Regions from separate parts of the Marinobacter sp. EVN1 genome, predicted to be linked through region 1. Evidence: riboswitches for the same ligand, from Rfam matches in the RefSeq annotation. Region 1 holds a riboswitch; the other holds the start of a gene.
What was found. Region 1 has a riboswitch for thiamine pyrophosphate ahead of thiB (thiamine ABC transporter substrate binding subunit). Riboswitches for the same ligand answer to the same signal wherever they lie in the genome.
Positions count from the first base shown of each region.

Region 2: another riboswitch for thiamine pyrophosphate. It lies ahead of thiC (phosphomethylpyrimidine synthase ThiC); the one in region 1 lies ahead of thiB (thiamine ABC transporter substrate binding subunit).

Region 1 covers NZ_AXCB01000012.1:213,608-229,514, forward strand. The annotation lists gene Q674_RS26050 (branched-chain amino acid transporter permease) at 1-77, opposite strand, end outside; gene Q674_RS26055 (AzlC family ABC transporter permease) at 70-774, opposite strand; gene Q674_RS26060 (methyl-accepting chemotaxis protein) at 931-2,550, shown strand; gene Q674_RS26065 (hypothetical protein) at 2,625-2,888, shown strand; gene uvrY (UvrY/SirA/GacA family response regulator transcription factor) at 2,991-3,650, shown strand; gene uvrC (excinuclease ABC subunit UvrC) at 3,634-5,493, shown strand; gene pgsA (CDP-diacylglycerol--glycerol-3-phosphate 3-phosphatidyltransferase) at 5,501-6,055, shown strand; gene Q674_RS26085 (ABC-type transport auxiliary lipoprotein family protein) at 6,052-6,660, opposite strand; gene Q674_RS26090 (MlaD family protein) at 6,657-7,595, opposite strand; gene Q674_RS26095 (ABC transporter ATP-binding protein) at 7,595-8,389, opposite strand; gene Q674_RS26100 (MlaE family ABC transporter permease) at 8,393-9,541, opposite strand; gene Q674_RS26105 (ATP-binding cassette domain-containing protein) at 9,578-10,192, opposite strand; gene thiP (thiamine/thiamine pyrophosphate ABC transporter permease) at 10,185-11,852, opposite strand; gene thiB (thiamine ABC transporter substrate binding subunit) at 11,857-12,861, opposite strand; TPP riboswitch at 12,910-13,001, opposite strand; gene Q674_RS26120 (murein L,D-transpeptidase catalytic domain family protein) at 13,162-13,905, shown strand; tRNA gene Q674_RS26125 (tRNA-Gly) at 14,034-14,109, shown strand; tRNA gene Q674_RS26130 (tRNA-Cys) at 14,167-14,240, shown strand; gene Q674_RS26135 (putative bifunctional diguanylate cyclase/phosphodiesterase) at 14,479-15,907, opposite strand, start outside.
Region 2 covers NZ_AXCB01000001.1:65,177-81,083, forward strand. The annotation lists gene Q674_RS21430 (glycosyltransferase family 2 protein) at 1-525, shown strand, start outside; gene Q674_RS21435 (glycosyltransferase family 4 protein) at 509-1,603, opposite strand; gene Q674_RS21440 (glycosyltransferase family 4 protein) at 1,674-2,714, shown strand; gene Q674_RS21445 (lysophospholipid acyltransferase family protein) at 2,726-3,634, opposite strand; gene Q674_RS21450 (mannose-1-phosphate guanylyltransferase/mannose-6-phosphate isomerase) at 3,631-5,052, opposite strand; gene Q674_RS21455 (glycosyltransferase family 2 protein) at 5,185-5,982, shown strand; gene Q674_RS21460 (glycosyltransferase) at 6,003-7,058, opposite strand; gene Q674_RS21465 (glycosyltransferase family 4 protein) at 7,055-8,170, opposite strand; gene Q674_RS21470 (mitochondrial fission ELM1 family protein) at 8,167-9,162, opposite strand; gene lpxL (LpxL/LpxP family Kdo(2)-lipid IV(A) lauroyl/palmitoleoyl acyltransferase) at 9,210-10,157, opposite strand; gene waaA (lipid IV(A) 3-deoxy-D-manno-octulosonic acid transferase) at 10,260-11,513, shown strand; gene Q674_RS21485 (TolC family outer membrane protein) at 11,560-12,921, opposite strand; TPP riboswitch at 13,108-13,221, shown strand; gene thiC (phosphomethylpyrimidine synthase ThiC) at 13,303-15,180, shown strand; gene Q674_RS21495 (NUDIX domain-containing protein) at 15,295-15,907, shown strand, end outside.

The DNA of each region.
Region 1 (15,907 bases):
AAAGGCACCACCCGGGTCGCAAATGTGGCCAGGGCGGAGATGGCAATAAACGCCGCCAGGTAGCTACTTTCACCCACGATTTGCGTCTCCTGCCATGGTGTCTGTTCGATACTTCCGGTAGTGCAGAAGAAGCACTGCAGTAACCAGTACAATGCCTGCTATCAGTTGATGGGTTGCCGGCACCAGCATCATGGCAAACGCAGCTGCCGCCGCCCCCGCCCACACCGGAAACGAATCTCCCAATGCTTTCAATTGTTCGATGGTGAGCACAATAAACAGCGCCACGAGTGCAAACTCAATGCCGGTACTGTTGAAGGCGACAGTCTTGCCGAGTACCGCACCCAAGGTGCATCCGACAATCCAGTAGCCCTGGTTCATGGCCGTGATCCGGAAGTCCACATGCTGTTCCTGTTCGCGATTGGCCGAACGGGGGCGGCTGGTGAGCAGGGAATAGGTTTCATCGGTCAAACCGAAAATCAGATACGCCTTACGCCAGCCGGCGCCACGGAATTGCCCCAGCAGCGACAACCCATAGAAGAGATGTCGAGCGTTCAGTACGAACATGGCAACGGCCACCTCAACCAGTCCGGCGTTGGCAGCCAGCAGGCTGACCGCCAGAATCTGGCCGGCACCGGCGTAGATAACCAGGCCCATCAGGGGGGCAATCCACCAAGGATAATCCAGTTGCGTGGTAAACAGCACACCAAAGGCCATACCAAGGGGGATGTAGCCAAATAAAATCGGCAGAGTGAGTTTGAAAGCGTGGTGATTCATTAGCATCCGAACGGAAATAAAAGAGCGATGATAGTGATTTAGCAGTTATTTTTGAAGATCGCCAAACGTAGTATCGAAAAAATGACGCAAGCAAATACATAAAAGTGTCATAAAACGGGCATACCCTCCGACCGGGTACACCTGATCGGAGTTTTTATGCTGACCACTGTTCGCGCCAGAATCCTGGCGTTTGCGTTGCTGTCGGTGGCTGCTGTTGCCGGCCTCACGTTCATTGCCTGGATGATCATAGCGAAAGCCGAGCATACCTCGCAGGCACTGGTTGGAGAGAGTCTCGAGCAATCCTGGATGCTGGTTGATCTGGAGCAGGACCATCGACTGTTGCAGGATCTGGCTTACAAGATCAAGGCACAGCTTTTACTGTGGGACGAAATCGATCCTTTGTTCACCGAGTTGGAGCGCTCAATTCCCCGGCACTGGCAGAGGGTTCAGGAGAATCCCGGGTTAGGCACCTGGTCACGGGACAATCGCGAGCAATATGACCGGGTCGTGGCGCTGATGGCGGACATGAAACAGGGAATAGGCCAGCGCAGCTACTATGAAGTGGGAAAAATCGTCGATTTTCAACTGTTCCAAGCGTTGGAGCCCATGCTGACGGCGATAACTGAGCGCCAGAGAGCCAGTCGCGATGGCGTTACTGCGAGCGCATCGGAACTGTTGCATTATCTGGCAGACCAGCAGAGGTTCCTGCTTGGTGGCGCCCTGGTCTTTCTTGCGTTGGTCGTGGCGATGACGCTCTGGCTACGGACTTCGGTGATCCTTCGCTTGCAGGCCATGGCCCGGGATGTGTCGGCCATGGAGCAGAACGCTGATCTAACCAAGATCCTCGCGGTAAAAGGTCGTGACGAGGTTGCCGGCGTGGCCGGAGCTATTGAACAACTGGTCCGGCGCTTTGAGGTGTTTGTTGAGGATGTTCGGTCAGCGGCTTCAGGCCTTGATGCACGCTCTGCCAGCCTGGATAACGGAGCGGAAGCACTGCAGCAAACCTCCGAAAGCACTCGTCGCCAGATTTCCGATGTGGCTCAGTCTATGACTTCCATCGCGGATCAGGCGTCACAGATCGAACAGGCCACCGAGCACTCTGCAGCAACGGTGATGCATGCAGTCAATGCCAACAGCGAAGTCCGTGAGGGGCTGGCTAACAGTGAGAAAGGCGCTGACCACACGGTTGAGGTGATTGGACGGGTTTCTGAGTCGATCACCGCGTTGATAGACGCAACCGGAAAAATCGAGCAAGTCACCGGCGTGATCGCCGATATTGCCGAGCAGACCAACCTTCTGGCCCTGAATGCGGCGATTGAAGCAGCCAGGGCGGGCGAACACGGCCGGGGATTTGCCGTGGTGGCAGACGAGGTACGCACGCTTTCGCGTCGGACCTCGGAATCCACCGCCAATATTCGCCAGTGGGTGCAGGACCTTGTCGTGGGTGCAAACAACGCAGACTCACTGTTGGAAGATATGGCGGGCGCTGGCGAAATGAATCGCGCTAATCTGCATGCCCTGAGAGCGCACCTGGAAGGTCTGGCGGCTCAGTTTCATGAGCTGCAGCGTCAGAGTGAGAGTGTGCAGGGTGCGGTTGCCTTGCAGCGGGGTGAAATCGCGAGAGTGGGGCGTCGTGCGGAGGCTCTCGGTGAGAGTGCTGAGACCCTGACTCTGAATGTGGAGGATACCCGCCTTGTCAGTGAAGCGCTTAGGCAGGAATCGGTGGGCATGAAGCAGCTCATTGCCCGTTTCCGCACCCGCTCTCCAGAAACGTGATGATGTGTCTTCATCTGCGGGGGTTCTTGTCTGGCTCATAAAACCGTAACATACAGCGACTGACTGGAGGTTCTATGAGTAACGATGCAGTGCAGCCTTCCGATCCGGACCCGCGAGAAGAAAAATTTGTAGTAGACACGGGTTTGCTTACGGCTGATCAGCTCGAGGGCCTGGCCGAGGAATACTGCACCCGTTATCACGGGTTGAATGACACCGAAAGTCCTCTGGCAGAGCGGGAGCGCGTACTTGAAGCTGTGCGTAGGGGAGAACTGGTGGTCTGGTTCGATCCGGTTGAAAACACCGCCGGCCTGGGCTCCCCTTCCGGCAATAGTCTGTGATCAAGGTGCCCATTTTGGCAGTTTTTTTCATGCCGCCTACCGGCTGACGCTGCTAACCGTTACAATCGGCCTGTTTCCTCATACCTGACGGCGAGGTGAGTTTTGATCAGGGTATTGGTTGTTGATGACCACGAGCTCGTACGCTCGGGTATCACTCGCATGCTGGCTGACAATCCCGATATAGACGTCATTGGCCAGGCTTCGTCTGGCGAAGAGGCGATTGACTGTGTGCGTGAAAACCGTCCGGATATTGTCCTGATGGATATTCGCATGCCCGGTATTGGCGGCCTGGAGGCGACCCGGCGCATTCTTCGTATTGATGATTCCATTCGCGTTATCGTGGTTACCGCCTGTGCTGACGACCCCTATCCGGCCCGTGTGATGCAGAGCGGCGCCACCGCGTATGTCACCAAAGGCGCTGACATTCAGGAAATGGTGCGGGCCATTCGTAAAGCCCATTCCGGCCAGCGCTACATCAGCCCCGAAATTGCCCAGAAAATGGCACTGAAACAGCTCGGGGGTGAGCGGGATGAAGACGGCGAGCTGTCGTTGTTCGAGCGCCTGTCTGAGCGCGAAATGCAGATTGCCATGATGGTGGTGGATTGCCAGAAGGTTCAGGATATCTCCGACAAGCTGTGCCTGAGCCCGAAAACCGTAAACAGTTACCGTTACCGGATTTTCGAAAAGCTGGAGATTTCCAGTGATGTGGAACTGGCACTGATGGCAGTAAGGCTTGGATTGCTGGATGCCGACAAGGTCTGATCCCGAGCAATCTCCCGGGAAGTTCGACAGCCAGAATTTCCTGAAACAACTGACAGAACGCCCCGGTGTCTACCGTATGTATGACGATACCGGTGGCATCCTCTACGTGGGTAAAGCCCGCAACCTTCGCAAGCGCGTCAGCAGTTATTTCCGTAAATCAGGCCTGGCCCCTAAAACCGAAGCCCTGGTGGGCAAGATTGCGGCCATTGAAGTCACTATTACCGGCAGTGAAACAGAAGCGTTGCTGTTGGAACAGAATCTGATCAAATCGCTGCGGCCGCCCTACAATATTCTGTTGAGGGACGATAAGTCCTATCCCTATATCTATCTCTCCTCGCATTCGGATTATCCCTCGCTGACCTTTCGGCGGGGCCGCACCAAAAAGGGTGGTGGCATCTGGTTCGGGCCCTTTCCAAGCTCGGGAGCGGTCAAGGAAAGTCTTAATATTCTACAAAAGGTTTTCCGCATAAGATCCTGTAGTGAAAGCTATTTTAGAAACAGAACCCGGCCATGCCTGCAGTACCAGATCAACCGCTGCACGGCGCCTTGCGTCGGCTTTATCAGCCCTGAGGAATACCAGGAGGATATCCGGCACGCCAGCATGTTTCTGGAGGGCAAGAACCCGGCGATTATTCAGGATCTGATGCAGTCCATGGAGAGTGCGTCACGGGAGCTGGAATTCGAGAAAGCTGCGGCGTACAGAGACCAGATCAACAACCTTCGCCATGTTCAGGAGCAGCAATCCGTAGACGGAGAGGGCGGTGATGCAGATGTGATCGCTATTGCCCAGGATGCCGGGGTGGTCTGCATCGTGGTCATCATTGTTCGTGGCGGGCGGGTGCTGGGTACCAAGGATTACTTCCCGCGCTATTCCCTGGAACAGACCGAAGGCGAATTGCTGGCCTCGTTTCTGGGCCAGTACTATTTCGGTGGCGACACCCGCCGGGAGATTCCTCGCGACATCCTCGTGCCGGTGGCGGTAGAAGGGCAGGAATTGTTGTCCCTGGCCCTGTCAGAGGCTGCTCGTCGGGAAACCCGAATCCGTGGCAATGTACGCGGCGAGCGCCGGCGTTGGCTGGAACTGGCGATGACCAATGCCCGGCAAACCCTGCTGACACATCTCGCCAGCAAAGAAACTGTGTATCGTCGGTTGCTGGCCCTGCGCGACCTGTTGGAGCTGACGGAAACGCCTTCCCGCATGGAATGCTTCGATATCAGCCACAGTCATGGGGAAAATACCGTCGCATCCTGTGTGGTTTTCGACGAGAATGGGCCACTGAAAAGTGATTACCGGCTATATAACATTCAGGACATAACCGCCGGCGATGACTATGCCGCCATGCGACAGGTGCTCACTCGCCGTTATCGGCGGATGGTGAATGGCGAAGGCAAGCGGCCGGATCTGGTGTTTATCGACGGCGGTAAGGGCCAGTTGAACATTGCCCGCGAAGTGTTTGAAGAGCTTGGAATTTCAGACATCCCCCTGATTGGTGTCGCCAAGGGTGTGACCCGGCGAGCAGGGATGGAGCAGCTGATCGATGCTTTAACAGGGGCCGTCTTCAGGGTACCCGCGGATTCTCCGGCGCTGCACCTGATTCAGCATATCCGGGACGAATCCCACCGCTTTGCCATTTCCGGACACCGGGCCGGGCGAGATAAAAAGCGGCGCCAGTCGACACTGGAAGGCATCGAAGGGGTTGGTCCCAAGCGGCGGCGCGAACTGATTCGCTATTTCGGTGGTATCCAGGAACTCAGAAAAGCCAGTGTTGATGAAATGGCGAAAGTGCAGGGCATCAGCAAAACACTGGCAGAGACCATTTACGCAGCATTGCATGACCAATAGGAACACCATGAATTTACCGAACATACTGACCATGTCCCGTATCGTGATGATTCCGGTATTTGTGGTGATCTTTTACCTGCCCATGCAGTGGAGCTACCTGGTCAGCGCCATCATATTTGCACTGGCAGGCCTGACGGACTGGCTGGATGGCTACCTGGCCCGCAAGCTGAACCAGAGTACGCCGTTCGGAGCCTTCCTCGATCCGGTGGCCGACAAACTCATGGTGGCAGTAGCGCTGGCGGTCCTGATCGAAGAGTATTCGGCGGTACTGCTGACTATTCCCGCCACCGTGATTATCGGCCGTGAAATCGTTATCTCCGCGCTGCGTGAATGGATGGCCGAAATGGGCAGTCGCGCCAGTGTCGCCGTTTCCTATATCGGCAAGATCAAGACAACAGCTCAGATGGCGGCCATTGTCGGGTTGCTGGCGTTTCCGCCGGGTAATTTCTGGGCTTATGTGGCCATCGGTCTGCTATACATCGCAGCAGTGCTGACCCTGTGGTCCATGATTCTCTACCTTCGTGCCGCCTGGGCTGACTTGTTTCCGAAAGAGGCAGGTTAATTGGCCGGAGGTTCCTGGGCCATACACTGGTGTGCCCAGGTGACTGTGGTCACGGATGAATGTGCACTGGCATTACTGAAGGCCTCCATCAACTCCCCCAGCGCGGTGCTTTGTGCGTTCGCACTGGCTTCATAACTCCTCACACACAAGCTCCGTCTGGTGCGATTATCCATGAGTTGCTGATGCAGCCTGATCACCACCCGTGTGCCAGTTTCATCATTCTCAGCATGAAATCCGGTCAGCTCGGAGACCAGGGTTAACTGCGACGTTGCCGGGCTGGTGTCGGTCATCACATTTGCGAACGCGCCGCTTGCCCGGAGAGTCTCCAGCAGATGATCGCGAACGACCACGGGAATGCTCTCTCGCCATCGGGCGCCTGCCAGGGCCCGGTATTCGTAAGCTGACGGTTTGATCAGAATACGAGTGCTGTCCAGTGGGTCAGATGCCAGTGGCGTATCCACCCGAAGGCTGGCGGGCAGCGCCTGATCAAATGCTGGCAAGTCGTTCGCTGGTGCCAGCTCCATCAAACGTGGGGATTCGGGTACCGGGAATACCGTGCAGCCGGCCAGAATCAGGCTCAAGGCAAGAGCGAATACTACTTTCATTGTTCGTACTCCTTGATGCCGGCGCCGCCCCACAAGGTTCCGGTGGGGTCCTGTTCCAGCCTGCGCGTAAACGAGTTCAGATTGCGCAAGGTGCTGCGCAGTTCCCGCAGTGCCGGGGTAATTTCTCCCAGACCCTGAAGGCCGGCGTCCAGCGCCAGTTCATTATCGCTGGTCAGGGTGTCCAGCCGGTCCAGAGTAGGCTGAAGGGTAGTCAGCGCCCTGGACATGGCCAGGAGAACCGGTTCTACCCGCTCATCCAGTACCTCTCGGGACCTGTCTGCTGCGGCAGACACCTTGATAGCAGCTTCTTCGGCGCGTATTCCGGCCGCGTCGAACCGGGCCATCAGCGCTTCCAGCTCGTCCCGGCTGGCCAACAGGGATTCACTGGCCTGGCGGGTGTTTTCAAGAATTTCGGTAATGTTGCTCAGGTTGTTCTCGGACATCAGCTGGTTGGCACTCTCCAGCAACTGTTCGGCTTTACCGAGCATGGCTTCGCCGTTGGTCAGCAGGTTACTGAAGGCGGAAGGCTCGGCGGCAATCAGCGGTGGGTTGTCTTTGTGGCCTTCGAGAATGGGGCTGTCTGTTGTGCCTCCGGTAAACTGTATGCTCATGCTACCAGTAATGTTCGCCAGCACCAGGCCTGCGCGGGTATTCTCCCGTACCGGAATGTCCTGGTTCACCCGCACCAGTACCCGCACATGGGCAGGGTTGTCCGGCGCCAGGGTAAGATCAAGCACGTCGCCCACCGGAACGCCGGTGTAGAGTACCGGGTTACCCTTGGCCAGCCCGCCAACGGGGTGGTCAAACCCGATTCGGTAATAAGCCCAGTTGGTGTCGGTAGACGATTTGCCCAGCCACAAGGCAAACAGCAAGGCAGCGCTGACTGCCGCGAGGGTAAAGAATCCGATGATAACGTGATGGGCCTTTGGCTCCATTAACCGGGCTCCTGTTCGGTTAGCCTGTGGTGGGCGGTAATCGCCGCGCGGCCACGGGGGCCATGGAAGTAATCCTGGATCCAGCGGTCGTCGGTTTGTGCCACCTTTTCCAGGGTATCGGCAACCAGTACCTTGCGTTGAGACAGAACCGCGACACGGTCGCAGGTGGTGTACAGGGTATCCAGATCGTGGGTAACAAGAAACACCGTCAGGCCCAGTGCGTTGCGAAGGGTCACAATCAGTTCGTCAAAGGCGGCCGCGCCAATCGGGTCCAGACCGGCGGTTGGCTCGTCCAGAAACAGGATTTCCGGGTCCAGCGCCAGTGCCCTGGCCAGTGCCGCCCGCTTGACCATACCGCCGGAGAGTTCGGCCGGGTACTTCGTGGCGGCCTCTGGTGGCAGGCCGGTCAAGGCCAGTTTCATACGGGCAAGTTCTTCCGCCTCGGCCCGCGACAGCCGGGCATGTTCAATCAGCGGCAGCGCGATGTTCTGCTCAAGGTTCAGCGAGGTGAACAAGGCGCCGCCCTGAAACAGAACCCCGAAACGCTGCTCATTGCGGGAGCGCTCCGTGGCGGATAGTTCCGTAAGATCTTCACCGAACACGGTGATATGTCCGCCGGATGGCGGGTTCAGGCCAACAATGCTGCGCAACAGAACGGATTTGCCGGTGCCGGAGCCGCCGACCACCCCAAGAATCTCCCTGGGGTACAGATCAAGATCGAGTTTCTCATGAACGATGTGGCTGCCGAACCGGTTGTCGAGTGCGCGTACCTGTATGACCGGATGATCTGCCATGCCTTACCAACCCATTTCCATGAAAAACAGCGCTGCCACGGAATCCAGCAGTATCACCATAAAGATAGACTGCACCACGCTGGAGGTGGTGTGTTCCCCGACAGACTGTGCGCTGCCTGCGACTTTGAAGCCTTCCAGGCAACCGATGACGGCAATCAGAAACGCGAACACCGGCGCCTTGCCAAGGCCGACCAGGAAGTGCTTCAGGGCAATGTCCCGTTCGACAATGGCTATGAACTGACTGGGTGGAATGTCCAGTGCCAGAGCGCAGACCATGGCCCCGCCGACCATGCCCGAAATCATGCCAATAAAAGTGAGAATGGGGAGGCTGAACATCATCGCCAATACCCGGGGAACCACCAACAGTTCCACCGGATTGAGCCCCAGGGTGCGAATGGCGTCGAGTTCTTCATTGACCTTCATGGCGCCAATCTGTGCGGTGAATGCACTGGCGGTTCGGCCGGCCAGCAGGATGGCTGCCAGAAGTACCCCGAACTCCCGCAGGAACGAGAACGCCACCAGATCCACGGTGTAAATAGTCGCACCAAAGTCCTCAAGAACCGTCGCGCCGAGAAACGCTACCACGGCCCCAACCAGAAAGGTGAGCAAGGCAACAATGGGCAGGGCATTCAGGCCGGTGTCATGCAGTGCCGCTACAAAGGGGGTCATACGCCAGCGATTAGGCCGGGGCAGAATGTAGAACAGGGTGCCCAGCGTCTGGCCAATGAACCCGGCCAACAACCAGATAAGCTGCCCCAGGGAGGTTATCTTTTTCCCTGTTTCTGCCAGGAACGCCACGACCGGGTTAACGGTTGCGACCTCCGCCGACGGCTGGTTCATGGCTTCAGCAACCGCCTGTATCAGGGCACGCTGTTCATCCGGCAATTCGGCTCGTTCCAGAGCGCTGATCAGAGCGTCGCTGCCCAGTAATTTCACCATCAACGAGGCGCCGGCGGTGTCCAGTCGGCCCAGGCCGGAAAAATCCGGGTTACAGCCGGCTGCGCGAGGTTTCAGGGCAGTTGTTTGCCGATTCAGGGCCGAATAGTGGGGTAGTATCCAGTCGCCGGAGAACGTCAGCGTATGACCACCGAGTTCGGCGTTACCGGGAGTGTGGGCGCCAAGTGGCTGAGAGAGGCCTGGTTCATTTGCCACGGAGTCACGGAGTCCCTGTTTGAGTTCTCTGAAAGCTTAAAGATTCCAGTGGCTATCTGCCAGTATTCTGCGTTCTTCTTCATCGTGACTGGCCAGTAGCATGGTGATGCCCCGGGCTTTCTCTTCCAGCAGCATGGCGTACAGGATCTTCCGGGTCTCGGTGTCCAGGCCCGTCATGGGTTCATCCAGCAGCAGCAATGGTTGGCGCCGCAGGATGGCACGCAGCAGGGCAACGCGCTGGCGCTGGCCACCGGAAAGCTCGCCAGGCATTCTGGGGCCAAAACCCGCCAATCCGGTGCGTTCCAGTCCGGCTTCAATGGCTTGGCGTTGGCTTTCATCCAACTTGAGGCCGGGGTGAATGCCAAGGCCAATATTGGTAAAGACATCCAGATGTTCGAACAGGTTGTGTTCCTGGAAAACGCTGGTGACCGGGCGTTGCCAGGGCTTTAGCGCATGAATTGGCTTGCCCATCCAGAGAATACGGCCTTCGTCTGGAGGGAGAAAACCTGCAATCAGACTGAGCAGTGTTGATTTGCCGGAACCGCTGGGGCCCTGGATGGCCAGACATTCGCCGGCAGGCACGGCAAAATTAAAGCGCCAGAGATGGCCATCAGGGCCATACTCGAAGGCCAGATCTTTGATCTCAAGCATGTTCAGGTTCCGGCAGTGGTTGGCTTGCAGCGGAAGTTGTTCTGGACTTAATGCCGGGAACACGGGAGAGCGACACAAAAATCAGTACCAGTAGCCCCAACAGCCAGAGTCCGGTACCTGCGGCTTCCGCTAATCGGTAACTACCCAGTTGCTGGTAAAGCAAAACCGGGAGGGTAGGTTTGCCCGGGCTGCCGAACAGGGCGATAACCCCAAAGTCACCCAGAGATAACGCAACACCATACGCCAGGGCTAGAGCAACTGGGCGGCGCAGATGCGGCCAATACAGCCATCGCCATCGATACCAGCCCAGGATGCCCAGTTGGTCTGCCTGTTGGAGTGATCCGGCATCCAGGCTTGCGAGAGGTCCGCGCAGTATCTGTAGTACAAACGGCACGGCCATCAGCCCGTTGATCAGCGCCACCAGGAACCAGCCCTGCATGGTATTTCCCAATTGCGGCCTTAACAGAATAAAAAGCCCGGTTCCCAGTACCAGAGGTGGGACGATCAAGGGGAGATAGCCGGTGACAGCCGGCACTATGGCCAGCCAGCGCCGACGAGCCCGGTTGGCGGCTGCCAGAGTTAGCAATGCAACGAGCACCGAGCCGAGCCCGGCTGGAATCGCAATTAACAGGCTGCGGGCGGTGGCTGGCAAGAGCTGCTGGTAAGAAGAAGGAGCATCCGCCATTGGCCATAACGCCGGCAAACCGCGCAGGATGATGGCCAGCAGTGGCGAGACCAGAAAGGCCGTGAAAATCAGCAACAGCAGACCCGCTGAAAACCCTTGCCAGGGCCGTGCAAACAGGGGGGCCGGGCGTGATAACCGGCGGTTTGGCAGTACAGCGGTGTCCAGACGCTTCCGGAAAACCAGCCACCAGAGGCTGCCGCAAATAGCTAACTGAAGAATGGCAAACAGTGCGGCACGGGCGAAATCGAATTCGAAGCGCAGGGCCTGGTAGATGGCGACTTCCAGGGTGGTTGTTCCTGGCCCTCCGCCCAGCGTCATGATGATGGCAAAACTGGTGAAGCAGAGCGTGAACACCAGTGCCGCCACGCCGGGCAGTACCGGTTTGATGGCGGGCCAGTGCACCGCACGCCATAGCCACCAGCCTCCGAGCCCAAGTTGAGAGGCGGTTCGCATTCGCGGCGCGGGTATGGAATCCAGCGCCTGCAACAGGATTCGGGCCGCCAATGGCGCATTGAAGAACGCGTGGGCGAGCAGAATGCCGCTCAGCCCATAAAGATTCCACCCATTTCCAGGAAGCCAGATATTAAGTAGGCCGGTGAACCAGCCCTGCCGACCAAACACCGCGATGATGCCGGAGACTGCCACGATGGTGGGTAATACCAGACTCAACTCCATCAGCCGGAGAATCAATTTGCGACCGGGAAAGCCTGTGTAGCGGGCGAGGGCAGTCGCCACCGGGAGCGCCAGCGCCAGGCTTAACAGGACAGATAAAAAGGCCTGCCAAAGGGTAAAGCGGACCACATTCTGGAAATAGGAGCTTTCCAGCGTACTCCCCATGTCCAGCTCGCCGGCCTCCTGAAGGATGCTCCCAAGGCCGAGTGCCACCAGCAGCAACAGCCCGGTGCCGAGTAAAAGGCCGGGCCAGAGTTGCCAGCCAGGATGGCTGAAGGGGGCGGCTCTCGCGTGTGTTGGCATCACTTCAGTCGGTCAGTGCATCAAGCCAGTCGTTCACCAACTGTCGGCGAATGGTGGCAACTTTCGCGGGGTCTATATACAGGGCTTCGGATGGTGTAATCAGCTTGTCGAAAACGTCTGGCAATTCATCGCCAAGATCAACCGCCGGATACATCACATTCTTCAGTGGAATATGACGCTGGAAGTCCGCGGTCAGCATGAAGTCCAGAAACTCTCTGGCAAGTGTCTTGTTATCGGAGCTTTCCACCAGGGCGGCGACTTCTACCTGCAGGTAATGCCCTTCATTGAAACGGGCCGCCTGATAACGGTCAGTTTTGTCGATAGCCATGTGATAGGCAGGCGAGGTGCTGTAAGAGAGGATCATGGGCGCTTCGCCATTCATGAATAGCGAGAAATAACCGTCACTCCAGCTCTGAGTGGTGGCGAGAATCTTGTTGCTGAGCTGCTGCCACTTTGCTGGCGCCTCATCACCATAGACGGTATGCATCCAGAGCAACAGGCCGAGCCCCGGTGTGCTGGTGCGCGGATCCTGAATAATGATCTTGAGATCGTCTGGCGCTTTCACCAGTTCCTCGAGGCTTGAGGGCGGTTCTTGCAGCTGCTCGGTATCGTAGACAAAGGCAAAATATCCCCAGTCATAGGGCACGAAAGTGTCGTCGTCCCAGTTAACGGGCAGTGCCAGGCGTTCCAGTGATTGGCCGTGGCGGCCAAGAAGACCGGTTTGACGTGCGGTCTCCATGGTGCCGGTATCCAGCCCCAGAACCACATCTGCCGGGGTGGAGCTTCCTTCCAGCCGGAGCCTTTGCAGAATATCGCCGCCACTGTCCAGCACGGTGTAATTCAGGGAACAGCCGCATTGGGCTTCAAACGCCTCTTTAACAGCGGGCCCCGGGCCCCACTCGGCGGCAAAGGATGGATGGGTATACACATTCAGAACGGCCGGTTCTTCGGCAGCGGCCATCGCAGGCAGCGACACGGCGAGAAGCGCAGGAATCAAGCGTGAAAACATACAGCGGCACCTTGTTCAGTAGCGGGGGTGCCATGCCGCGAACACCACCAAAGGTGGTGACTCAATCCCTACGCCGGTATTAACCGGGTCAGGTTCCGCGGGTATGGTCTCAGCCCTTCCAGGCACCCCGTTGAGTTAGGCCAATGTTACCACGCCCGAGCCACACCCCGGAATTCGTATGTTTGATTACCGCTTGTTTATTTTTTGTACGGCGATGACGGGTGTCTCATTTTTTATTGGTAGAATGGGGCATTTTTTGTTCTACGGATTTAAACAGCTTCGAGTTGAGAGGTAAGCTTGATGCCCAAGCATCACAAACTACGAAAGATTTCCGCCCTGTTTGCGGGCGCGCTTTTTTCCCTTGGGTTATCGGCGGCAGGCCACGCCCAATCCGGTAATGATGATATGTTTGGCCGCCTGGCCTCCGCAGCACCCAAGTTGAGCCCACAGGTTCTCGAAGCCGCATTGAAAGCAACTCGTTGTGCCATCAGCAATGGCACGGCCATGCCAGAGAGGCTGGCGGTGATCGACTTCTCTTTGCCGTCTTCCAAAGAAAGGCTGTGGTTGTTTGATCTCAATGAAGGCGAGTTGATTCTTCGTGATCTGGTGGCCCACGGTAAAAACTCCGGTAATGCCGAGGCAACCGCTTTCTCCAATATCGAGGGCAGTTACCAATCCAGCATCGGCTTGTTCAAAGCTGCTGAATCCTATCGGGGTTCCCACGGCTATTCGTTGCGCCTTGACGGACTGGAGCCGGGCTTCAATGACCTGGCTCGCCAGCGGGCAATTGTCATCCATGGTGCCGACTACGTTCAGGACAGCTGGGTCACAAAATACGGCAGAATCGGCCGCAGTCATGGCTGCCCGGCGGTAGACAACCAGATCATCAAAACCGTGGTGGACGAACTCAAGGGCGGGCAACTGGTATTCAAGTACTATCCCGATCAGGAATGGCTCCAGGCATCCAGTTATCTGAACTGCGATTCCGCCGGGCAGCTGGCGGGTGCACGTAACGTAACAGCGCAGGCCGGGGATCGATCCTGAATCGTTGCTGGCTAAACTTTGTTCAGATTGTCAGTAAAAACAGAAAGTTGAAAAAAAGGTGTTGACGGCGAAGGCGGAATCCGTAGAATACGCAGCCGTTGATGAGGCAATGCTTCCGAAACATTAGAGCGGGAATAGCTCAGTTGGTAGAGCACAACCTTGCCAAGGTTGGGGTCGCGAGTTCGAATCTCGTTTCCCGCTCCAATTTCTCCAAGTCTCTCAATGCCTCCTGAGAGCAAAAGCCAGAATCCAGGCTTCCCCGGCGCGGTGGCAGAGTGGTTATGCAGCGGACTGCAACTCCGTGTACGCCGGTTCGATTCCGACCCGCGCCTCCATTTTTACTCCCTTATATCAAAGTCTTGTGATCTTGGGCAGTAGTCCTCGGCTGATACTGAAGGCTCATGTCTTCGGGCATATTCATGAGGGCTATGGTGAGTACCTGCAGGGCGAAACCCGTCTCATTAATGCCAGTACCTGCAACGAGCGTTGTATGCCTGAGAGTACTCCGGTGGTGTTAGACCTATCCCTTCAAAAGGGCTGACCTCAAGGACGCCAGGCTATGTTTGTTGCTCATTAACTGCGTGAAGCCAGGGGCTTCATAAATGCCTCTGCCGCTTTCGCCGGCATTGGTTTGGCGTAAAGAAAGCCCTGGGCGAAATCGCATCCGAGATCCCGTATCAGCTTTGCCTGTTGCTCGGTCTCTACACCTTCTACAAGAATGCTCAAGCCGAGACTCTGGCCGACCGTAACCATGGCTTTCATGATGGCCATGTCGCTTTCGTTTTCCATGGCATAGTGAAGAAAGCTTCGATCGATCTTGATGCTGCATACCGGGAGCTTCCGAAGATAAACCAGGGAAGAGTATCCGGTGCCGAAGTCGTCAATGGATATATGGAGCCCGGCAGCCTTGAGGCGCTCCAGTTGCCTGGTTTGGTCTTCTTCGCTCCCAAACACCTCGTTTTCCGTGAGTTCTACCCCGAGTTGCTCAGGTTTCAAACCATAGTGTTTGATGGTTTCCAGGATCTGGTCAGCCAGGTGTGGATTGGTCAGTTGGCGACCGGACAGATTGACGTCAATGCGCACGCCCGCGAACTCAGTTCGCTGCCAGGCATTGAGCTGCTTGCATGCGGCATCGATGACCCAGTCACCGATACGGTTTATAAGCCCCGATTTTTCGGCAACAGGGATGAACGTCGCCGGCGAGACAAGGCTTGATGCCTTGTCGAAACACCGCAACAGCGCCTCGCAGGAGGTGGTCCCGCCAGTTCTCAGATCTATCTGTGGCTGGTAGTAAAGTTCCAATCCGCCATTCGTCAGGGCTTGTCGGAGCAGGGCCGTAATCTGTTGGTATTTGACGAGCCGGTCGTTGATATCAGAGGTGTAGAAGCAGACCGTATTCTTTCCGATCTCCTTGGCGCGGTACATGGCCGCGTCTGCGTTGCCCATGAGTTCCGCGGCGGTGCCGCCATTGTGTGGGTACAGGCTGACGCCAAAACTCGCCGATACCTGATAGCAATCACCGTGAAGCTGCACCTTGCTTTCGAGTGCCTTGACCAGCCGTTGAAGTAATTCATGGATGCCCTCTGGGCCATGAAAATCGAACAGCAACAGAACGAATTCGTCGCCTCCGAAACGGCAGAGCAGATCGCTGTGTCGTAATTCCTGCTTTAAGGTGTCAGCAACCGATTTGAGGAGGGTGTCGCCCTGATAGTGGCCGAGCGTATCGTTAATCAGTTTGAAGTTGTCCAGATCCATGAAGATCACCGCAACTTCCCGATTGCAACGATCTGCCTCGGCCAGCCGGCTTTCAAGTTCAGACTCCATCAGGCGTCGGTTGGGTAACCCGGTAAGATCATCAAAGCTGGCGCGGCGAACCAGTTCTGCCTTGGCTTGCGTTTGTTCTTCCAGGCTGATGTCGATACAGAACATTTCGCACTCGCCGGTATCCTGCTTGATCATGACATGACTCGAGTAAACGGGAACCTGGTGGCCATCCTTGTGT
Region 2 (15,907 bases), on a different contig from region 1:
TTGTTCTGGATCGATACCGACGAAGTGGTCACCCCTGAGCTGGCCTCCTCCATTCAGCACGCCATCGAGCAGGCAAGGGCGAAGCAGGTGTTTCAGGTAAAGCGGTTGTCGTGGTTTTTTGGCCGCTTTATCCGGCACTCCGGCTGGTATCCCGATAAAGTGGTTCGGTTATACCGCCGCGAAGAATACCGGTATGACGATGCGTTGGTGCACGAAAAGGTGCACTGTCCGGATGCCAGCGTGGAAACGCTTGAAGGGGATCTTCTGCACTATACTGCCACTAATTTCCCGGAGTATATGGCGAAATCTGTTCGCTATGCTGAGGATTGGGCCGAAGGGCGGGCCCGCCGCGGCAAGACAGCATCCCTGCTCTCTGCATGCATCCACGGCGTTGGCGCCTTTGTCCGAAAGTATCTGCTTCAAAGAGGGTTTCTGGACGGCCGGCATGGGTTTTTGTTGGCCGTCACCACCGCCATTTATGCCTTTAACAAATACGCAGCGCTCTGGATTAAAACTCGCCGTTGACGGTTTCGTTCAGCACCTTCAAAAGGGCTTCAGACGACTGCTGTACATGAAAGTGCGAGGCGATTCTTTTTTGGGCGCTTTGACCCATATTGGTGCATAGCTCTGGGGATTCATGCAGCCGCTGAATGCCTGCAGCAATTTCTTCAGCGCTACCGGGCGTTACGCGTATGCCGGATACACCATCTTCAATGAGCTCTGCACTCCCTCCGGTATCGCTGACGATCGGTGCAACGCCATAGGCCATAGCTTCAATCACCGTTTTTGGAAGCCCCTCCCGTTTGGTTGAAGCCAGCACGGATACCTGGCAGGACGCAATGATGGCCGGCGCGTCTTTTCTAAATCCAGTCAGGTGAATTCTGTCGGCCATCGGGCTGGCCTGGATTAGAGTCTGAACCTCTGGATTGTCCATTCCTCGGCCCACGAGCAATAGGTGGATGTTGCTGTCCACGGGTAAAAGGTTTGTGGCTTTCAGCAGAATTGGCAGTCCTTTTCTGGGGCGGATATTTGCCACCGACCCAACCACAAAGGCGCCATCCGGTACGCCGAATTGTTTGAGGTCTACCGGAGTATCCTGGTACCAGTCGAGATCGTGGCCTTTATAGACCGTACAAACTTTGTTTTTGTTGCCCCAGACGTGCTTTTTTAGATCATCGCGGGTTGCTTTGGAAACACAGATAATTCGATCCACCCGTGGGCTTAGGTGGGTCAGGTAGCCACTTGGGTCCCAGCGGCTGATATTGCCGGTTTGGCCTCGATAGGTCATAACTTTGACTGGCAGGCCGATTGCCGCAAGGTTGGTGTTAGCGATGGCCTTGTTGTTAAAGCAGTACACTGCGTCAAACTTGCCCTCGATCAGCAGGTGACGAATGCGACGAATGGCGTCTGGCTCTATTTTCTTGCGGGGATGGAAGCCGTGCACCTTGATGCCGTTTTCTTCAAAACGAGAGCGGTACTCCGCATCCGTTTGTGTCATCAGCTCAACTTCGACACCCAACTTTGCCAGTCCGATCAGCATTTCGGCTTCAGGCCGAACAGAATTCCAAGTATCTACATAGGAGCTGATTACAAGTAGCTTCACAGTGTTATGTCCTTTTCATGGTCGATCTCTTACACTGCCGCCATTAAAACATCGACGGGGCCGAGTTGGTATGCACATTTGCCACGTAAATCTGGCCGGAGGTTTTTCCGGTGGTGAGCGCCAGACCGTAAACCTGATTCGGGAGCTGGCGAAGCGCGGTATTCAGCAAACGCTGGTGGCCAGACCGGGGAGTCGTCTATGGGCAGAGCTGGAAAGCATCCAATCGCTCGGTAGGCGAGAGACTGCACATTTTCTGCTGGGCCACGGCAAGGGGGATTGGGACCTCGTTCATTGCCACGACGGTAAATCAGTCTACTGGGCCTGGATCGAGTCCCGCCTGCGTAAAACGCCTTACGTCGTCACACGGCGAGTCGATAATCCCATCGGAACCGGGCGGCTGACGTCTGCGGCTTATGGCGGAGCCTCGACCGTCGCCTGCCTGAGTTCCGCCATTGAATCTGTTGTTCAACAGCGACTGGGCTGTGTGGACACTGTCATCATTCCGTCGAGTTTCTCAGGCTTTCCCACCGCAGCAAACGCCGTCGAAGCTATCCGGCAGCAGTATCCCGCCAAACGCCTGGTTGGCCAAGTGGGGCGCCTCCTGAAGCACAAGGGTTATCACATCACGATTGAGGCAGCGCGTTTGCTGGGCAACCTCAGGCCAGACGTGCAGTTCATTTTCCTGGGAGAAGGGCCAGATGAACAGTGGCTCAAGTCCCAGGCACAGGGTTTGCCCAACGTCAGTTTTCTGGGGCATAAAGATAATGTCGGGGATTGGCTGGCATCCTTGGATGTCTTTGTGTTCCCTTCACTCTCAGAGGGGCTTGGCTCAACGATTCTTGAGGCCATGCAACATCATGTGCCGGTGGTTGGGGCCAAAGCCGGAGGCATTCCTGACCTGATCTCAGATAAAACGAATGGTCTTCTGGTATCCCCGGGTGACCCGGAGGCTTTGGCTTCAGCGATTCAGTTTATCCTCGATAACCCGGAGCAGGCCGCCGCTCTCACAGACGCTGCCCAGGCAGGATTAACTGCGTTCAGCCCTGCATCGGTGGCGGAGCGTTACCTAGACCTCTACTCCGCAACCCTGCAATCCCAAGGGGGTTCCTGACAGCTGGGCGTTTAGTCGCAAATCTGCCCGGGCTTATAAGGATTCGGGTTCCCCGGCGGCCGGTGCCGCATGCGTTTGTACTCCCACTGGTACTGCTCAGGGGCCATCCGCACCACCTTTTCCACGGACTGATTAAGGGCAGTGGCCCCGGCGACTGTGTCGTCGGCGCCAATGCCGGGTTCTGCCCGGGTGACCAGGATCTTGAAGCCTTCACCGTTGGGCAGGCGCTCGGCGTAGGTCACCAGCACGTTGGCCCCGGTTTTCTGAACCAATTTTCCCACCAGTGTCATTGTCATCACATCCATGCCAAAGAACGGGGCGTAGGCGTTGGTTTTGCCGCGTGGGGACTGATCCGGAAGGATGCCGGCCACACCTCCTTCCTTCAAAATGCCCATCAGGCGCATCAGGCCTTTACGGTCGCCGCGAACCAGTTCGGAGCCAAGGCGGCCGCGAACGCGGATCATGTAGTCTTCAAATTCCTTGATGTGAGGGGGGCTGTAGAGCGCTGCCATTTTATAGCGGGAAGAAAAATACAGCCCGGCCAGCTCCCAGTTACCCAGATGGGGGGCTAGCAGTATCAAGCCCCTGCCGGTCGACAGAGCTTCTTCGACCAGCTCCAGTCCTTCAGTCTGCTTGATCAGTCCCAGACATTTATCCACTGGCCATTCCCACATCAGGGGGATTTCCAGAGCTGTCATTCCGGTGTGGGCCAGAGAATTTCTGGACAGCTCCCGGCGTTCCTCTTTCGTGAGTTCGGGCAGGCAGATATCGAGGTTGGTATCCGTTATCTTTCTTGGCTTGCCTCCAAGTTTCCAGGCAAGCAATCCTGACCATTTACCAATGAATTGAGCAGCACCTAATGGTAACAGGCTGACAATCCGCAACAGACCCGCGATCAGGTAATACTTGAACTTACTCATGCTCTGCCGTACCGGTCCTCAAATCGCACTATGTCGTCTTCGCCCAGGTAGGATCCGGACTGCACCTCAATCAGCTCCAGGTCGATCACGCCGGGATTTTCAAGGCAATGGACCTGGCCGACTGGGATATACGTGGACTGGTTTTCCGTAACAAGATAGGAATCGTCACCATTGGTGACCTTGGCTGTCCCGCTGACCACAATCCAGTGCTCTGCCCTGTGGTGATGCATCTGCACAGAAAGCTTGGCGCCAGGCTTCACGGTAATGCGTTTTACTTGGTAGCGCTTGCCGTTATCTATAGAGTCGTAAACCCCCCAGGGCCGGTAGACTTCCCGGTGATTCATATGCTCGTGACGGCCGTCGGACTTGAGTCGCTCCACCACGGTTTTGACGTCCTGAACGCTGTCTTTGTGGGCAACCAGCAGGGCATCCTTGGTTTCGATAACCACCAGGTTGTCCACACCAACCGTTGCTACCAGCCGGCTATCGGCACGGACCAGGGTGTTGGCGGTGTTGTGGGTAATCACGTCGCCGGTCAGGCTGTTGCCGTCCGCGTCCTTGTCGCTGACTTCCCAGAGCGCGGACCAGGAGCCGATATCGCTCCAGCCGGCATCCAGGGAAACCACGGCGGCCTTGTCGGTCTTCTCCATGACGGCGTAGTCCACCGAGTCTGAGGGGCATTCTGCGAATCGTTCGGCGTTGATCCGGGTGAAGTGCAGGTCATCGGCAGTATCTGCGATGGCAGCACGGCACGCGGCCAGGATATCGGGGCGATGGGCTTCCAGCTCCTCGAGGTATTGACGGGCACCAAACAGGAACATCCCGCTATTCCAGAGGTACTCGCCGGAATCCAGGTAGCCATTGGCGGTCGCCTGGTCCGGCTTTTCGACGAACTTGTCCACCAGGTAGCTGTCAGGGCCCAGTTCCGTGCCACGATGAATATAGCCGTAGCCGGTTTCCGGATGGTTCGGGACAATGCCGAAGGTGACCAGCTTTCCTTCCCGCGCCAGCGGAATAGCCTTCTTCACCCCTTCCTGAAAGGCGGTCACGTCCTTGATCAGGTGGTCGGCTGCCAGGACCAGCATGAGTGGATCTTCGGCGTTGTTCTCCGCGGCCTCGGTCAGCTGCAGTGCTGCCAATGCAATGGCCGGCGCCGTGTTTCGGCCACAGGGCTCCAGAATGATCCGCGTCTCTTCGTGGCCGGATTGCCGCATTTGTTCAGCAGCCAGGAACCGGTGTTCCTCGTTGCAAATCAGAAGAGGGTTTGCTGCATCCAAGCCCTCAAGCCGCGCAACGGTGGCCTGCAGCATCGACAGGGGGCCGTTGGTCAGTTTCAGGAACTGTTTCGGATTCAGCTGGCGCGACATTGGCCAAAGGCGCGAGCCGGTACCGCCAGCCATAATGACGGGGTGAATCATCTGCACACTCCGGGCTTGAGTTAAAGAATGCCAAGAAAAACATCAAAATCAGGCGCGTCATCTTATCATAAGGCAACCATGATATTGTTTTGACCAGTCCGTAAACTGATTGCCCAGATACCAGGAATTTTGATGAAGCTGCCGTTGTCCGTTTATTACATCACCCAGAATGAAGAACTGCGATTGCCTGAATCCCTGGCGAAGGTTTCCGGCTGGGTTGATGAGATTATCGTAGTCGATTCCGGGAGTACTGACCGAACGCGCGAAATTGCAGAAGCGGCGGGCGCCCGGTTTGTCCATAACGACTGGCAGGGGTTTGCCTGCCAGAAAGCTTTTGCCGCAAGTCTGTGTCGCAATGACTGGGTTCTGGATCTGGATGCGGATGAAGTGTTGTCGGACGAGCTTGTGGCCAATATCAAGGCCCTGTTTTCAAGGCCGGTTGACTCGGATATTGCGGGGTTTAGGATGCGCTGGGTGCTGTCCCAGCCGGACCCCCGTCATCCGTTCCGACACGATAAATCGAAAAAAATTCTGAGACTCTATAATCGGAACAAGGCGGTGATTGAGGCCGAAAAAGACAGTAACAATGACCGACCCCAGGTGAAATCAGGCCGGGTCGTGGACCTCAAGGGCGACGTGTTGCATCGAACGCTGATTTCCCTGGAGCAGATGGAGCGCAAGTACTGCCAGTTGTCTACGGAGCAGGCCCGCTTTATCGCCGCAAAGGGGCGCCGAATTTCCAGCCCCCGCCTGTTTGCCGAGTTTCCCCTGAAGTTCCTGAAATATTACCTGCTGCACCGCCAGATTCTGAACGGCTGGTTTGGCCTTAGCGTTGCGATTATTGCTGCTAACCGGAACTTTATGCGCTTGGCAAAGGCTCGGGAGATTCAGATGTTGTCTGAGTGTGAGGAGGAACGTGCCCGGAAGTAGTCCGTGCGTCCAAATCACTTCTAGGTGGCCCTGCGCTCAGAGAGGGCTTTCCGATAAAGGGCTTCTGTTTGTTCCGCCATGGCTGTGATCGTCATAGTTTCACGTGCGAATGCCATAGCGGACTGCTGGCTCTGTTTCAGTTTTTCCAGGTTGGCGAACGCCTGGGTCATCAAGCGGGCAAGGTCTCTGTCCTGGTGTCCCTTGCTGAGAGAGGAAGGCGGCAGAAGATCACGAGGCCCCGATACCGGAGTGGAGACAACCGGGCAACCATAGATGAGCGACTCGGCCAGCACATAGGGAAATCCTTCCCGCTCGGAGCTGATCACTGTCATGTCGGCTTTGCCGTAGACAGGCGCCAGGTTCTGGCTAAAACCTGCCAGGGTGATCGAATGATCCAGTTCTGACTTGCGGATTAGCTGTTCCAGTTGTGGGCGCTGGCTTCCTTCGCCGAATATGGTCAGGTGACATGTGTCCCTGGCTGGGCCAAGCAGGGCCCAGGCCCTGATCAGCGCATCAAAACCTTTTACGGGTTCCAGGCGCCCCACGGCGATCACATTGGTGACACCTGCCGGAAGGTTGGGGCCATCGTCCGAGTTATTTTTTTTGCGTTCTGAGTCGACACCATTGTAGATCAGGTGTTTATGGGGGTGTCGCAGAGATCCCAGGATCCTCGGGCTTACTGCAACGATCTCGTCGAGGCGATCAAATGCCTTGTGGCTGGATTTGGTGCCGTGCACCGTACCGACTCGCACACGGGCAAGTTTTCCTGTTTTGCCGGCCAGTTGCGCTGCCTTATTGCCCTGGGCGTGCAGGATATCGGGTGATAATTCGCGAAGTCGCCGGCGGAGAGCCAATTGCAGCCAGAGGTTCCGTCGCCCGAGTTGAACCGGCAATGGATGAAACTGGACGTCGGCAGGGAATTTGTCCCGGTAGGCTTTATGGCCCAGCACATGGACTCTATGCCCGCGTACCGCGAGCGCACCCGCCAGATCCGCGGTGTGCTGTTCCATGCCGCCCCAGGTGGTTCCGGGTGTGGCGACAAGAAGGGCAATGGTTAATTGGTTGCAAGACGTCATGATCGGCCGGTTGCGTTATTCAGCACGTTCTCATAAACCCGCAAGGTTGCTTCGGTTTGTGCTTCCAACCTGAACCGATAGGGGATCTCGATGGCCGGCGGTTTGGCATCCAGCAGCCGGGAAACCGCTTGGGCAAATTCCTCCACGTTGTCCGGTGTCACCAGCCCATGCCTGAAGCAGGCCTGGAGTGTTTCCGCCGCTCCTCCCCGATTATAGGCTACAACCGGTGTTCCCGAGGCCAGAGCCTCGGTCACTGTTCGGCCAAAAGGTTCCGGTTTGGTGCTCATATGGCAGACCACCTCGGCGAGCAGGTACAAGTTGGTCATGTCATTGCGCTGGCCAAGAAAGCTGACCTTGTCGGTCAGATCCAGGCGTGCCCTTTCCTTTTCCAGTTCATCCAGGAAATGCTCTTTGCCCGGTTCTGCACCTCCCACAATAATGCCATGGCAATCGGGCCGGTCCTGCACCAGTTTCGACATCATGGCCAGGAAATCCAGTTGGCCTTTCCAGCGGGAAATCCGCCCGGGCATCATAATGATTTTCTTGCCGACAAGCTGTGGGTACTGACGGAACCAGCGGTCCAGCCATTGCTGTGTAAGCTCCCGTTGATGAAAGGCATCCACATCGACCCCCCGCTGGATGACCGTCAGCTTCTCCTCGGGAACCGGGTAATTGTTCATCACGTAATCCCGCACGCACTGGGACACGGCAATGATGTGATCGGCCCGGGTCATGATGGCGCTGTAGGGTGTTACCGAATACATGCCATGGAAGGTGGATACAACAGCGGGGCGCTGCTGCTTCGGAATGCTTTTCAGGGCCAGGAAAATTATCCAGGCGGGCATGCGCGAGCGGACATGAACGATGTCCGGCTTCAGTTCAAGAAGCAGCTTTCGCATCGGCAGGATTTGCCCGAAGGATGCTGGACTCTTCCGGTGAATTGGCATGAAGATATGCGTTGAACCCTGTCCTCGTAATTGCTCCGCCATGGGGCCGCCCTTGGAGACGACAAAGGACTCGTGGCCGCGTTTGACGAGGTCGGCTGCGAACTCGACGGTGCCTCTTTCAACGCCGCCGCTGTACAGCGCCGGAAGTGCCTGGAGAATTCTCAAGGTTGGGCCCCCTTCTGCAGGCGTGGATTGGTTCTGTGGGCCTTTGGCAGTAACCCGCTCTCAAGTACCCACCGGGCTGCACGGTTGGCTTCCCAGAGAGATCGGTCATGATCGGCCCGGCCTGCCATTACGCTGGCGTGGTCCGTCCACTGGGCAACATACCCGCCTTGTATCAATCGCTCCACACCTTCCACAACCCGGCTGCCGGATCTGGCCGGTAGCTCGAAAAGTCCTGTTGGCACGCCGGAGGTTGCCGCTTCACAGACCATGGACATGCTGTCCGGGGTCACCCAGACCGCCCGTGAGGCAGAAAGTTGGTGGCTCAGCCAGTCCTCATGGGTCTGCTCAGGGTGAACAACGGTAATCCGCAGTTCGGCCATTTCGTTAAGGCGTTCCTGCATGGGCTCTGGTGTTCTTCGGGAGGTGCTGATGGTCCAGCGCCAGTCGGGGTACTGACCAATCAGGTGGGATATCTGGCCGAGGACAACATCGTCGTCCCAGTCGAAATGCGGAGATGGCCCGCCAATGAGTAGCAGCGCTTCCCGTTTCTCGGTGATTCTGGCCAGGGGTGTGATGGTATTCAGAACGCCCTCGGTTAACAGAATCCGCGGACCTGACTGCACGCGATCATGGGCCGGAATCAGGGCGCCGCTGACCAGAGATAGTGGGAACGCTGGCTTCATAACGACCAGTGTTCGTGTTCCACGAAGTTTTCGCAGTGAAAGCAGCAGGCGATGCGTGCCAGACCCCGCCGCGATGACAAGATCGGGGCGAGGCAGTGACGCATCCATTTGGGGCGGAGAAGCCAGCAATGCCCGCCACAGCGGTACCTTTATACGTGAGGCCTCAACCCAGTACGTGCTGGCTCCCGCCAGGACACGAAGCCGATTGCCAAGCCCCTTCAGCTGATTCCGGTGGCCCGGCTTGTTGTCGGTGAGAAGCCACACCACGGGTGTGGATGCATCCTGCGTTCTGGGGTCGGGTTTGGCCATGGTGTTCCGGCATGCACTGCCGGCCTCCGCGTTGCCTGAATTCTTCGTTACCGGCGTTTGTAGAATCCCGGGTCGTTCTGATCCGGGCGGGTCTTGAAGCGCCGATGCATCCAGAGATACTGGTCGGGTGCCTTGCGGATTTCCTGCTCGATAATGGCGTTGATTCTGGTGGCATCCTCGAGATCATCCCCGCTTGGAAAGTTCTCCAGGGCAGGGTGGAAATAGATATCGTAGCCCGGGCCATCTTCCCGGCGGAAATGACTGAAGGGGACGACGTTGCACTTACTGCGTTCAGCTATGCGGGAGGTGGCAGTAATAGTGCCGGTTGGAATCCCGAAGAAGGGCGCGAAAACGATGTCTTTTCGGCCGTAATCCTGATCTGTGGCGTACCAGACCGCCCGGTTTTTCTTCAGGCTGCGAAACAGGCCCCGCAGGTCTCTGGCGCCCAGCACGGTGCCATAGCGACGTTCACGTGCTCTCGTCATGACCGCGTTCATCAACGGGTTGTTATGATCCCGCTGCATGACATCTGCTTCGATGAACTGTGTGACCAGGCTGCCACCCAGGTCCAGCGTGCTGTAGTGGCCTCCCAGTAACAATACGCCATGTCCATCTTCAAGCGCCTTCTCGAAATGCTCCAGGCCGTGAACCTTGGTTATCTTTTTGAGTTTTGACGGATCGCGGAACCAGGCCACACAAAGTTCCAGCAAGCCAATCCCATTGGCAATAAACGCATTACGAACCAGCGCGGCCTGTTGCTGCTGGTTCAGCTCCGGAAAACACAGGCGAATGTTCACTTCGGTAATATGACGCCGGCTTTTCGCCAGCCGCCAGGCCAGCAGGCCAGTAATCTTGCCCAGCCACCATTGCAGGCGCAGGGGCAGCTGGGCCACCAGCCACATCGCCGCTATGCCAAGCCAGGTTGGCCACCACCGAGGATGGCGGTAGGCTGAATAGTCTGTGTTTCGCGGTAGTTTGCGGTACTTCTTCTTCAAAATCGTGAATCCTGCATCGACAAACGGTTTTCCGGGGGGCAAGATGCCCGTCCAAATAAAAATTGGCCCTATGATAACGCACTGTTTTGCCGGGAGTCCTGCGTGTTCCAGTTTATCTATTCCCAGCTGATTCGCCTTGCGCTGCCGTTCATACTCATCCGGCTGTGGTGGCAAGGGCGAAAAGCGCCGGCGCTGCGGCGGGACTGGCAGCATCGCCTGGGTTGGGTGCCCGAAATCTCTGGCCCGGTTATCTGGGTGCACGCGGTATCGGTCGGTGAAACCATTGCCGCTGGGCCCCTGGTTCGGCGCCTGCTTGCCAGAAATCTGGGCGCCACCATCCTGATGACGGCCATGACCGATACCGGGTTGGCCCAGGCCCGCAAGATGTTCGGTGACAGGGTAACCTATGCGTATGCCCCATACGATACACCTGGCGCCATCCGTCGTTTTCTGGATCGCATCAATCCCAGGATTCTCGTTATTCTCGAAACAGAAATCTGGCCCAATATGATCCGCCAGTGCCGTCGACGGAGGGTTCCGGTATTCCTGATAAACGCGCGATTATCCGAGCGTTCCGCCCGGGGTTACGAGCGGGTTAAAGGGCTGGCTGCGCCCATCATGAAAAGTATTTCCTGGGTTGCTGCGCAGGCCGACCGGGATGCCGACCGGTTTCGGCGCATTGGTGTTGCCGCCTCCCACGTTGAAGTCACGGGCAGTGTTAAGTTTGATGTCGACATACCTGATGAGGTGCGTGCGTCGTCTCGCGCTCTGCGTGTGGAACTGGGGGTTCGCCCGGTCTGGATTGCCGGCAGCACGCATTCCGGAGAAGACCAGCAGTTGCTCGATGCTCATCGGGGAATACTTCAGCATCATCCTGATGCGCTGCTGATCATTGTGCCAAGGCATCCGGATCGCTTTGACTCCGTTGCTGAGCTGGCGGAGAGGGAGGGATTCTCGGTTGCCCGACGCTCCCGCAGTGATGACCCTGCCCGGGCCCAGGTTTACCTGGGTGACACCATGGGCGAGCTGATGATGCTCTACGGTGCCAGCGATATCGCCTTTGTCGGAGGTTCATTGATTGAACGGGGGGGGCATAATCCGCTGGAGCCGGCAGCCTGGGGTATACCGGTTTTTTCAGGTCCTTATGTGTTCAACTTTGAAACCATATATGAGCACTTGCTGGGGGACAGCGGTGTTCAGGTGGTAGACGGGGCAGAAGCCCTGGCCAGGGCGATCAGCAAGCTGATGGCTGACAGAGAAGAATGCCGGGCATACGGAGAGCGCGCCTTGAGCGTCGTTCAGAAAAACCGCGGTGCCCTTGATAAGGTAGTCGAAGGGATTATTGAGCGTCTTTAGCCCCGGGCATCTCAGGTGAGCTCCCCGGGGCCAGCCTTTGCAAGGATTACTGGGTGGGATCGTCCAGTGTCCGGTCTTCTTCTGCCATGGCTTCTATGCCGCGGGCACCTTCACTCAGCCAGTTGTTCAGATCCACCAGATCCTGGGGGCTCAGGGTGCCAGCGGCCTGTTTCAGTTGCAGGGTGTTGATCACGTAGTCATACCGCGAATTGGCGTAATCCCTCAGGGCAACGTAGTAAGCCCGCTCCGCATCCAGCACTTCCACGATGTTGCGGGTGCCAACGTCATAACCGGCCCGGGTGGCATCCAGGGCGCTTCGGCGTGAGATGATGGTCTGCTCCAGTGCCGATGCCGTTTCCACGTTGTTGTTCACCGTGAGGAACAGGCTGCGGGTGTTTACCTGTACATCACGCCGGACGGTGTTCAGGTCCTGCTCTGCGGCGGTGACCAGAGAGCGTTGCTGGCGCACGCCGGCTTGGGTGCCGCCACCCATGTACAAGGGCACATTCAGCTCAAGACCAATAACGCCTTGGGTGCCTTCCTGCTGCGTGTTTTGGGCACCGTTCAGCTCGGACTCGCCGTAGGAGGCCACCAGATCCAGGGTTGGCAAATGGCCGGATTTGGCCACCTTCAGATTGGCTTCGCTGGCATTTAATTGCGATAGAGCGGCCTGGATAGACCAGTTCTGGTTCAGGGCGGTCGTTTCCCAGGCATTCGGATTCATGGGCTCCGGGCGACCGAGCGGGAAATTCTCGCGCAGGTTTTCCAGATCTTCTGCATATTCGCCGGTCAGTCGCGCCAGCTGCTCGCGGGCGACATTCAGCTGGTTTTCTGCGGCGATGCGCTGGCTCTTGCTGTCGTCATAGCTGGCGCGGGCCTCGTACACTTCGGTGATCGCGATCAGGCCGACATCGAAACGTTCCTGAGCCTGTTCGTACTGGCGCTGGATGGCCGCTTCAGTCGCGCGGGCTGTTGCAACGGTATCCTGAGCGCGCAGGACATTAAAATAGGCGGTTGCAACATCCAGAATCAGTTGTTGCTGGGCCAGGTTGTACTGGGCTTGGGCTGCTTCGGTCTGGAACTGGCTGGCATCGTAACGGAACCAGTTGTCGGCGCGGAAAACCGGTTGCGACAGTTGAACTCCGTAGTTGAATGACTTGTAGCTGTCTCCCGGGCCGTTCTCAGCGTCGAAATCTGTGTGGTTGGCCTCGGCAAACGCACCAACCTGTGGTAACAGGGTGCTCTTGCTCACATCGCTGGCCGCTTGCTGGGCCTGAAACTGTGCCAGCGCAGAGGCGATGCCGGAGTCGTATGACAGTGCCTGCTCATAAGCCTCCACAAGATCCAGAGAGAAAGCGGGCTGGGCGGCCAGCAGGGTGATCAAACCTGGAAGTAAACGTTTCTTCATTATTGCTCCTGAAAACTATCTCCGGGCATCCGTGATCTGGACACAGGTATCGGCAGGTCAACGTACAGAGCGCGGGTTTACCCCGACTGTGACCCAAAGGTATTGGTGGCCCATTATGGACAATAATCGTTCCCGTCTCTACACTTGAAAAGCTCACTCATTTTGTGAGCAAAACAGATTATTTATCGCGTCTTGACGGGGTGCTGAATCGCCTTAAACCGGTGATCGGCTGAGATTGCAACGCAGAACCCGCGACCTGATCCGGATAATACCGGCGTAGGGATTAAGACCGCACGAATCATGCCAGAAGTAGGTTTCGGAATATCTTCGGCATACTCCGTCATACGCGACCCGACCACCTGAGCAAAACGGGAGCAGACGATGACGGACATCCCATCCTACCTGAGCGATTCCGCACAAGTAGACTCCGCAGCAATCAAACCATTACCAAGCTCACGAAAAATATACGTGCAGGGTAGCCGAGCCGATCTGCGCGTGCCTATGCGGGAAATTACTGTGGGTGACACCCCCACCGAAATGGGCGGGGAAAAGAATCCGCCAGTGGTGGTGTACGACACCTCCGGGCCCTATTCAGACCCGGAAGCCAGCATCGATCTGCGCAAGGGGCTGCCGCCGGTGCGCGCTGCATGGATTGCCGAACGCGGCGATGTCGAACAACTGGAAGGGTATACCTCTGAGTTTACCCGCCGGCGTATGAAAGATCCGACTCTGGATCCGCTCCGGTTTATGGATGAGCGCAAACCCCTGCGAGCCAAACCCGGTAACAATGTGTCCCAGATGCATTACGCCCGGCAGGGCATTGTCACGCCGGAAATGGAATACATTGCCATCCGGGAGAACATGAAGCTGGAGGAAGCCCGAGAAAATGGATTGCTGGCCGAGCAGCACCCCGGCCAGTCATTCGGCGCCAACCTGCCGAAAGAAATTACCCCGGAGTTCGTCCGCGACGAAGTGGCCCGTGGCCGCGCCATCATTCCAGCCAATATCAACCACCCGGAAATCGAACCGATGATCATCGGCCGCAACTTCCTGGTGAAGATCAACGGCAACATCGGCAACTCGGCAGTGACCTCCTCCATTGAAGAGGAAGTGGAAAAGCTTACCTGGGGCATTCGCTGGGGAGCGGATACCATCATGGATCTGTCCACCGGCAAGAACATTCACGAAACCCGGGAATGGATCATTCGCAACTCCCCGGTTCCCATCGGCACCGTGCCCATCTACCAGGCCCTGGAAAAAGTCGGCGGCGTGGCCGAAGACCTGACCTGGGAAATCTTCCGCGACACCTTGATTGAACAGGCGGAGCAGGGCGTGGATTACTTCACCATCCATGCCGGCGTACGCCTGCACCACGTACCACTGACCGCCAAACGCACCACCGGCATCGTGTCCCGAGGTGGCTCCATCATGGCCAAGTGGTGCCTGGCTCACCACAAGGAAAGCTTCCTGTACGAGCACTTTGAAGACATCTGCGAAATCATGAAGGCCTATGATGTCTCCTTCAGTCTTGGTGATGGCTTGCGCCCGGGCTCTATTGCCGATGCCAATGATGCTGCCCAGTTTGGTGAACTGGAAACCCTCGGAGAACTCACCAAAATTGCCTGGAAGCACGACGTCCAGTGCATGATCGAAGGCCCCGGCCATGTGCCGATGCAGTTGATCAAGGAGAACATGGACAAACAGCTGGAATGCTGTGACGAAGCGCCGTTCTATACGCTCGGGCCTCTGATCACCGATATTGCCCCGGGCTATGATCACATCACCTCTGGCATTGGGGCCGCCATGATCGGTTGGTACGGTTGTGCCATGCTTTGCTATGTCACGCCCAAGGAACACCTTGGACTGCCCAACAAGGACGACGTGAAAACCGGCATCATCACCTACAAGATTGCCGCCCATGCTGCAGATCTCGCAAAGGGGCACCCGGGTGCCCAGATTCGTGATAATGCGCTTTCCAAAGCACGATTCGAGTTCCGCTGGGAAGACCAGTTCAACCTGGGGCTGGATCCGGATACGGCCCGCGCCTACCACGACGAAACCCTGCCCAAGGAATCGGCCAAAGTGGCGCATTTCTGCTCCATGTGCGGCCCCAAGTTCTGTTCCATGAAAATCTCCCAGGAGGTCCGGGATTACGCGGCAGAGCAAGGTATCGACGAAGTATCGGCGATTGATGCCGGTATGCAGGCGAAATCGCGGGAGTTCGTGGAATCAGGCAGCAAGATCTACGACAAGGTCTGACCCGCCGCTACATGCTTCCATCATAGCGTGAATCCGAGCCTGGCGGGGTGTTAACTTGCACCCCGCCGTGGCTCCGGCTATCGTTCAAGGCCGAATGCGCAACCGGAAGCAGTAATGCCAAAACCATTCCAGTTCAACGCCAGCGACGTCAAAGTCGAAAAACGCGAAACCGTGTTCCAGGGTTTCTTCCGCATGGACAAACTCTGGCTGACGCATCCGCGCTTCGATGGCCGCGACATGCCCGTATTTACCCGGGAACTGTTCATCCGCGGTGATGCCACCTGCGTGCTGCCATATGATCCGGGGCGCGACGAGGTTGTGCTTCTGGAGCAGTTTCGTTTGGGGGCGCTCGGCCGTAATCAGTCTCCCTGGCTGTTGGAGCTTGTTGCGGGCATGAATGAGGATGGCGAGAGCCCGGAAGAGGTGGCCCAGCGAGAAGGTCAGGAAGAGGCGGGGCTCAGTTTCAGTCGCCTGGATAAGATCTGCGATTACCTGGTGTCCCCAGGCGGTACCACGGAAATGATTCACCTGTATTGCGGTCAGATCAGCACCGTCGGGGCCGGGGGTGTTTTCGGTATGGAGCATGAGCACGAGGACATTCTCAGCCACGTGGTTTCGGCTGATGAGTGTTTTGCCATGATTGCCGATGGCCGCATCAATAACGCCGCCGCGATTATTGCCATCCAGTGGCTGCAACTGAACAGGGAGCGATTGCGGCGGGAGTGGC